DNA from 2 places in the Paraburkholderia sp. SSBN10T genome. Region 1 is predicted to be linked to the other one. Evidence: riboswitches for the same ligand, from Rfam matches in the RefSeq annotation. Region 1 holds a riboswitch; the other holds the start of a gene.
What was found. A riboswitch is a leader RNA that binds a small molecule or an ion and turns the genes downstream of it on or off. The one in region 1 is predicted to bind thiamine pyrophosphate.

Region 1 (4,257 bases):
TACATAGTTTTCGAGGTGGCAGGTGCCCAGCGCTTCGCGGCACTCGTCGTCGCTGTAGGTGTCGGCGGAGGACGGGTAGGTGAGCGCCGCTTTTAGCGTGCCGATCGGCATGTAGCTCTGCTGCGGGATGAACATCATGCGCGCATTGACCGGCGCATCGATCGAGCCGTCGCCGAACGGCCACAGTCCGGCGAGTGCGCGCATCAGCGTGCTCTTGCCCGAGCCGGACGGGCCGCGGACGAGCCAGCGCGAGCCGGGTTGAATGGAAATGTCGCGGATCTGCGAGAGTGCGGCTCCGTTGGGCAACGCAAGCTTCAGTCCGTCGGTGCGGAGCTTGTCGTCGTCGACGTAGTGCAGGTTGATGCCGCCGTGAGCGGTGGCCGGCGAGACCGTTTCTTTCAGATGAGGATCGGCCATCACGCGCTTGAATTCGCGCAGACGGTTCACGGTGGCGCGCCAGGAGACCAGTGTGTCGTAACTGTTAATGAACCAGGAGAATGCGTCGCTGACGTTGCCGAACGCGCCGGAAATCTGCATCACCGTGCCGAAGCTGAAGGCGCCGGCAAAGTAGCGTGGCGCTGCCACCAGGATTGGAAAGATGTTGGCGACCTGCGAGTAGAAGTTGATCACGAAGCTATAACGCTTCGTGTATTTCATCACGCGCCACCAGTTGTCGCGAATGCGCGCAAACAGGTCCTTGGTGTTGCTCTCTTCGGTTTTCGCGCCGTCGTAAAAGGCGATTTGCTCTGCGTTTTCGCGCAGCCGCACCAGCCCGAAACGGAAATCGGCTTCAACGCGCTGCTGCTGATAATTGATCGGCACCAACGGATGGCCGACCTTATGGGTCACGAACGATCCAATGATGGCGTAGATCAGCGCCGCCCATAGCATGTAGCCGGGGATTGCGATAGGCACGCCGCCGAGCGAGAAAGTCAGTGCGCCCGCCGTGGTCCACAGGATCATCGCAAACCAGACCAGTGACGCGATCGTCGAGATCAGATCGATGGTTAGTGCAAGTGTCGTGCTGGCGAAAGAGTCCAGGTCGACCGCGATCCGCTGGTCGGGGTTGTCGGTTAGCCGGTCGCGCTCGATCCGATAGAACGTCCCGCCACCAAGCCACTCCCGCAGATAACGCGTAGTGAGCCACTGGCGCCAGCGAAAGCCCAGCATCTGGCGCAGGTAACGCGTGTACACGGCGATGATGATGAACGCGAACGCCAGTACCGTAAACACGAGCATCAGATGGGGGAACGCGTGAACATCCTTGCTTTGCAGCGCGTTGTAGAAGTCGCGGTTCCAGGTGTTCAGCTTGGCGTTGATGCCCACCAGAATCAGATTCATCGCGATGATCGCGACGATCAACCCCCAGGCGATCTTCCATTCCTCGGAGACCCAGTAGGGCTTGATCAGGCTCCACGCGGAGACCTTGTTGTCTGGCTCCGGCGCGCGGGTGGGAGAAGTATTGGGTGTCATGAGCATCCTGATGAACAACTGGCCCATTGTGGGCTGGCCCGCATGGGTAGCCCACAATGGGCCAGCCCACGGCGGTATTACGAGTGTTGCCCGGGCGACAGGCCCGTCAAGCGACCGCCCGATTCTGGCGCGAGTGCCTTAAGCGAAAATTAATCGTGGGTAACGCCAGAAACCGCGCCACCGGTGCGGGCACCGGCTTTTTGCATTGTGCCAGACCCCTCCTAACGACAACATTTCATTTGCCTCCCGTCAATGGGCCGCGCCTTCCCGGTTTGCGGGCGTCGCGCCTTTTATGGTCTAATGACTCTCGACGAAACAGGGGTGCTTTGCGCGCGGGCCGTACGCCGCCGTGAGGCTGAGAGAGACCCTTTGCACCCGATCCGGGTAATACCGGCGCGGGAAGTTTCCGGAAGTTAAGCCATTCTTCCATTCTCCCGCCGGGCGGCGTCCGTCACTGGATGTGCCTTTTGCCCGGCCGGCCTCGCCCGCCGGTTTCGTCCTTGGGTACGTGCGCCTGTTGCCGTACGGAAAGGATACGATGACCGCTCATTCTTCAGTCGATTGCTTCGTTCGCTTAGTTCGTTCTCTCACGCTCCATGCGGCTTTGCGCGCGCTGGCGGAACCGCAATGAACACGCTCGCTCAAGCTCAGCCCGATTTCGCCGTGATCGGCGGCGGCCTGTGCGGCCGGCTGGTCGCGTGGCGCCTGGCCGGCGCCGGACACCGCGTGGCGTTATACGAACGCGGCGATGCAGCCGGCTCGCAGGCCGCGGCCTGGGTGGCCGCCGCGATGCTCGCGCCGCTCGCCGAAGCGGCCAGCGCCGAGGTGCTGATCACGCGTCTTGGCGCGACCTCGCTCGACACCTGGCCGCAAGTGCTGGCCGAATTGCCCGAACCAGTGTTCTTTCAGCGCAACGGCACGCTGGTCGTCTGGCATCACGCCGACCGCACGGAAGCGCCGCTGTTCGAGCGCCGGGTGCGCTCGAACGCGCCGGCGGATCTGCTCGAAGGTGGCTTCGTGACCTTGTCGGGCGCCCAGCTCGGCGCGACCGAGCCCGCGCTCGCCGGCCGCTTCACGCAAGGCTGGCTGCTGCCGCATGAAGGACAACTCGACAATCGTCAGGTGCTCAGCGCATTGGCCGCCGGCCTTGCCGAGCGCGGTGTGGAAACGCACTGGAACACGCCGGTGGACGACCGCGCCATGCCGAGCGCGCGCGTGACGATCGATTGCCGCGGTCTCGGCGCGAAAGCGGTCTTGCCCACCTTGCGCGGCATTCGCGGTGAGGTCGCCCGCGTCCATGCCCCCGGCATTCACCTCACGCGCCCGGTGCGCCTGCTGCATCCGCGCTACCCGCTGTATATCGCGCCGAAGCAGGACGACCTCTACGTGATCGGCGCCACCGAAGTGGAAGGCGAAGACATGTCGCCCGTCAGCGTGCGTTCCGCGCTGGAATTGCTGAGCGCGGCATTCTCAGTGCATCCGGGTTTCGGCGAGGCGCGCATACTCGAATTGAACTCGCAGTGCCGCCCGACCTTGCCGGACCACCGTCCGGCACTCGTGTGGGATGGCGCGCAGACCTTGCGCGTGAACGGCCTGTACCGGCACGGCTACATGATCGTGCCCGAAGTCGCGGACGAAGCCGCACGCTTTGCCGCCGCGCTGCTCGATGGACGCATCCGCGATGCCGACGCCTTTGCCGACTGGCGGCGCGATGCCCGCTGGAGTGAGCTGTTTCAGCTTGCCCGGCTCGACCCACAGGATTGCTCGCAGGAGCCGGCGTGAGCATGGCGGCCGGTGCCGCAGCGAGCGCCGGGCCAGTTGCTTGAGCCATCGATTGAACCGTATCTGAACACCATGGACATTCATATCAATCAGAAGCCGTTGTCGCTCCCCGAGGGGGCGACCGTCGCCGACGCGCTCGCCGCCTTCGGCGCGCGTCCGCCATTTGCGGTTGCGTTGAACGGCGACTTTGTGGCCCGCGCCCAGCACGCGGCTCGTGCGCTGCAGGCGGGCGACAAGCTCGACGTCGTGCAACCGGTCGCCGGCGGCTAAGCAGTGGCCGCCGGCGGCTATGCGGTGATCGCCTGCGGCCAAAGCGGTCTTCGCCTACGGCCAGGCAGCCGCGTATCGCCAGAAACAAGGATTGACACATGACTTCCCCCACTCCCGCCGACGCGCTCACGCTGTACGGCGAAGCCTTCGCAAGCCGGGTGCTGCTCGGCACGTCGCGCTATCCGTCGCTGCAGTCGCTGTCCGACTCGATCGATGCCGCACGGCCCGGCATGATCACGGTCGCGCTGCGCCGGCAGATGAACGAAGGCGGCGCCGAAGCCGGCTTCTTCGACCTGCTCAAGCGCCACGGCGTGCCGTTGCTGCCGAATACGGCCGGCTGCCAGAGCGTCGGCGAAGCGGTGACGACGGCTCATATGGCGCGTGAAGTGTTCGAAACCGATTGGATCAAGCTGGAACTGATCGGCGACGACTACACGCTGCAGCCCGATCCGGTCGGCCTGATCGAAGCCGCCGCGCGGCTGGTGAAGGACGGCTTCAAGGTGCTGCCGTACTGCACCGAGGACCTGGTGATCGGCCGCCGTCTGCTCGACGCCGGCTGCGAGGCGTTGATGCCGTGGGGCGCGCCGATCGGCACCGGCAAGGGCGTCATCAATCCATATGGCTTGCGCGTGTTGCGCGAGCGGCTGCCGGACGTGCCGCTGATCGTCGATGCAGGGCTCGGCGTGCCGTCGCACGCGGCGCAAGTGATGGAGTGGGGTTTCGACGGCGTGC
Region 2 (4,257 bases), on a different contig from region 1:
CGCCGGCGGCGGGCTCCTGCATGCATGGCAAGGCAAGCAGCGCGGCGCCTCCTGCAAGCGCCGCCTGCCGCCCTTACTGCCGCTGATAAATTTCAGCGCCCTTCTTCATGAACTCGATCGACTTCACTTCCATGCCTTTCTGCAAGGCTTCGTCGTCGGAGACGCCTTGCTGCGCCGCGAACTCGCGCACGTCCTGGGTGATCTTCATCGAGCAGAAGTGCGGGCCGCACATCGAGCAGAAATGCGCGACCTTGGCCGAATCCTTCGGCAGGGTTTCGTCGTGGAATTCACGCGCCTTGTCCGGGTCGAGACCGAGGTTGAACTGGTCTTCCCAACGGAATTCGAAGCGTGCCTTCGACAGCGCGTTGTCCCGCACCTGCGCGCCCGGGTGGCCCTTCGCCAGGTCCGCTGCGTGCGCCGCGAGCTTGTAGGTGATGATGCCGGTCTTGACGTCGTCCTTGTTGGGCAGGCCCAGGTGTTCCTTCGGCGTGACGTAGCAGAGCATCGCCGTGCCGAACCAGCCGATCATCGCGGCGCCGATGCCCGACGTGATGTGGTCGTAGCCAGGGGCGATGTCGGTGGTCAACGGTCCCAGCGTGTAGAACGGTGCTTCGTCGCACCATTGCAGTTGCAGGTCCATGTTTTCCTTGATGAGCTGCATCGGCACGTGGCCGGGGCCCTCGATCATCGTCTGCACGTCGTGCTTCCATGCGATCTGCGTAAGTTCGCCGAGCGTCTTCAGCTCGCCCAGTTGCGCTTCGTCGTTGGCGTCGTAGATCGAGCCGGGACGCAGGCCGTCGCCGAGCGAGAAGGCCACGTCGTAGGCCTTCATGATTTCGCAGATGTCTTCGAAGTGCTCGTACAGGAAGCTTTCCTTGTGATGCGCCAGGCACCACTTCGCCATGATCGAGCCGCCGCGCGAGACGATACCCGTCATGCGCTTGGCCGTCAGCGGCACATATTGCAGGCGCACGCCGGCGTGGATCGTGAAGTAGTCGACGCCTTGCTCGGCCTGTTCGATCAGCGTGTCGCGGAAGATTTCCCAGGTCAGGTCTTCGGCCTTGCCGTTGACCTTTTCGAGCGCCTGATAGATCGGCACCGTGCCGATCGGCACTGGCGAATTGCGGATGATCCACTCGCGCGTTTCGTGAATGTGCTTGCCGGTGGACAGGTCCATCACCGTGTCGCCGCCCCAGCGGATCGCCCAGGTCATCTTGTCGACTTCTTCGCCGATCGACGAGGTCACGGCCGAATTGCCGATGTTCGCGTTGACCTTCACGAGGAAGTTACGGCCGATGATCATCGGCTCGCTTTCCGGGTGGTTGATGTTGTTCGGGATGATCGCGCGGCCGCGGGCCACTTCTTCACGCACGAATTCCGGCGTGATTTCCGTCAGGCCGTTCGGGCCGAAAGCGCTCGCGCCGAAGGCCTGGCCGGGATGCTGGCGGCCCATCATCGCGGCCAGCTTCTCGCCGTTCGGGCCGCTCGTCTTCAGGCTTTCCAGATACGCGGCGCGCTGCTGGTTTTCGCGGATCGCGATGTACTCCATTTCCGGCGTGACGATGCCGCGGCGTGCATAGTGCATCTGCGAGACGTTCTTGCCGGCGACGGCGCGGCGCGGCGTGCGGTGCAGGCCCTGGAAGCGCAGCTCGGCGGTGGCCGGATCGGCGGCGCGTTCGCGGCCGTAGTCGCTCGTCAGACCCGTCAGCGCTTCGGTGTCGCCGCGCTCTTCGATCCAGCGCTGACGCAGCGCCGGCAGACCGGCGCGGATGTCGATCGACGCTTCCGGATCGGAGTAGGGGCCCGACGTATCGTAGACATAGACTGGCGGGTTCTTCTCGCCGCCGAAGCTGTCCGGCGTATCCGACTGGGTGATTTCACGCATCGGCACGCGGAGATCCGGGCGCGAGCCGCTGACGTAGATCTTGCGCGAATTCGGCAGGGGCGCGACGGCGGCCGCATCGACGTGAGCGTCGGCGGAAAGGAACTTCGGATTGGCGTTCATCTATTTCTCTCCTGTGTCGACCGGAGTTGGCGCTTTAGCGCTTACTCCGGTCCCATGCAAAGCTATGTGGGGCGGCTAAGCAGAGGAGACGAGACGGAAGTAGTCGGAATTCGCTAGAGGATGAAACGGTACAGCGGCGGCGAATTCCGTACGCTTCCCTGCGCTGGCATTATCCAGATCAGGTTCAAAGGGTATTTCTCACCCACGCAGCACGGACCTCCAACCTCCGTGCGACGCAGGACCCCCGCGTTAGCAGCGCACACGATACACCGGCCGGCCGGTGCTTGGCAACCTGTCTTGAAATGGGCGGCACGCCAGCAGAGACCGCCTTACAGGCCCGCAGGCTTATCTCTATTGGGCGGCGCATGGTGATGCGCCGCAGCATGAAAGGTGGCCGTAAAAGGAGCAAGCTGGTAGCTATCGCCAGCATGAATGGCATGCCGAACTGAGCGGCGCAGGCGCAGCATCAACCGGGAGCACGGGCAGCGTAGGCCACCCGGCACCCGCACCTTGCGCAAAAATATTTTCAAAACCGCTGTCATAACCGCCGGCCCCGTTCGACAAACGTGCAGATTTCCTCATGGAGCCTGCCATGCATCCCGTCAACCGCCGCCTTGCCGACTCGCGCTTCGTGCGTGCCGTTTCGCTGGCCGCCGCGCTCGCCGTGCTTGCCGCGAGCGGCGCCGCTCAGGCGGCTGCCTCGATGTGCACGGCGCACAGCCCGGCTCACCGGGTCGCTCTCGTGGAGCTCTACAGCAGTGAGGGCTGCAATAGCTGCCCGCCCGCGGACCGGTGGCTCAGTCAGTGGAAAGACAGCGGCGCGTCGCAGAGCATCGTGCCGCTCGCGTTGCACGTGGACTACTGGAACAGCCTCGGCTGGACCGACCGCTTTTCGCAGCATCGCTTCACCGAACGCCAGCAAAGCCTGACCGATCTCGCCGGCGGCCACACCATTTACACGCCTGAAGTCTTCGTCTCGGGCCGCGAATTGCGCGGCTGGTCCGAGCCTTCGAGCTTCGAAGCGCGCATCCACAAGGTGACCGCCGAGCCGGCCCAGGCCGATATCGCGCTGGAACTGGCTGCGCCTGCCCAAAGCCGCACCGGCTTCGGCGTCGACGCGCGTTTCACCGCGAAGGCCGCCGCCGGCGACTCGTTGAACGCCTACGTGGCGGTCTACGAAAACGCCCTGACTTCGCAGGTGCGTGCCGGCGAGAACAGTGGCGCGACGCTGCATCACGAGCGCGTGGTGCGGCAATGGATCGGTCCGGTGCCGCTCACGTCGGGCAGCGCGCAGATTCGCCGCGAGATCGCGCTCGACGCCTCCGAAGCCACGGACAGCAATGCGCAGCCGGGCAAGTTCGGCGTCGTGGCCTTTGTCGAAAACGCCGCCACCGGCGAGGTATTGCAGGTGGCGGAACTGGCGGCCTGCCATTGAAACAGACCGCCCGCAACTCCTGGAGACTCGCATGACTGCCTCTCGCACCCTGGCCGACACGGCGCCGCCCACCGCGCCAAGTCAAGGCACGATTCACCCGGTCTGGGTGCGTGTCACCCATTGGCTGAACGCGCTCGCCGCGATCGTGATGATGCTCTCCGGCTGGCGCATCTACGACGCGTCGCCGGTTTTCAAGGGCTTTATGTTTCCGCCTTCGCTCACGCTCGGCGGCTGGCTCGGCGGTGCGCTGCAATGGCATTTCGCGGCGATGTGGCTGCTGTTCTTCAACGGCTTCGTGTATCTCGCGCTCAACCTCGTCAGTGGCCGTTTCTTCCGCAAGTTCCTGCCGCTTTCGCCGCGCGCCATCCTGCACGACTTCGTCGCCGCGCTGACCGGCAAGCTCTCGCATGCCGATCTGCGGGTCTACAACGCCGTGCAGAAATTCGCCTATGTGTTCGTGGTCTGCGACCTGATCGTGCTGGTGCTTTCGGGCCTCGCGATCTGGAAGTCGGTGCAGTTTCCGCTGCTGCGCGAGCTGATGGGCGGCTACGACAACGCACGCATCGTGCACTTTTGCGCCATGTCGCTGATGGCGGCTTTCATCGCCGTGCATCTGGTGATGGTGGCGCTCGTTCCGCGCTCGCTGCTGGCGATGCTGCGCGGCCGCTAAGGAGATCATCGTGACCACGCAAGACAAGAAACCCGCCCGACGCGTCCTCGCGAGCAAGCTCGACCGTGAGTCGATCCTGATCGACGCCCGTCGCGAGCTCGCGCTGCCGTCGCGGCGCATGTTCGGCAAGCAGTTGCTCACACTCGG

Region 2: another riboswitch for thiamine pyrophosphate. It lies ahead of thiC (phosphomethylpyrimidine synthase ThiC); the one in region 1 lies ahead of AC1ECK_RS32710 (FAD-dependent oxidoreductase).

The regions. Positions count from the first base shown of each region.
Region 1 covers NZ_JBWQQI010000030.1:86,753-91,009, reverse strand. Annotated here, with positions in the region: gene AC1ECK_RS32715 (ABC transporter ATP-binding protein/permease) at 1-1,473, opposite strand, end outside; TPP riboswitch at 1,781-1,892, shown strand; gene AC1ECK_RS32710 (FAD-dependent oxidoreductase) at 2,101-3,255, shown strand; gene thiS (sulfur carrier protein ThiS) at 3,328-3,525, shown strand; gene AC1ECK_RS32700 (thiazole synthase) at 3,624-4,257, shown strand, end outside.
Region 2 covers NZ_JBWQQI010000008.1:217,052-221,308, reverse strand. Annotated here, with positions in the region: gene thiC (phosphomethylpyrimidine synthase ThiC) at 74-2,005, opposite strand; TPP riboswitch at 2,143-2,261, opposite strand; gene AC1ECK_RS15295 (DUF1223 domain-containing protein) at 2,598-3,440, shown strand; gene AC1ECK_RS15290 (cytochrome b/b6 domain-containing protein) at 3,472-4,110, shown strand; gene AC1ECK_RS15285 (molybdopterin-dependent oxidoreductase) at 4,121-4,257, shown strand, end outside.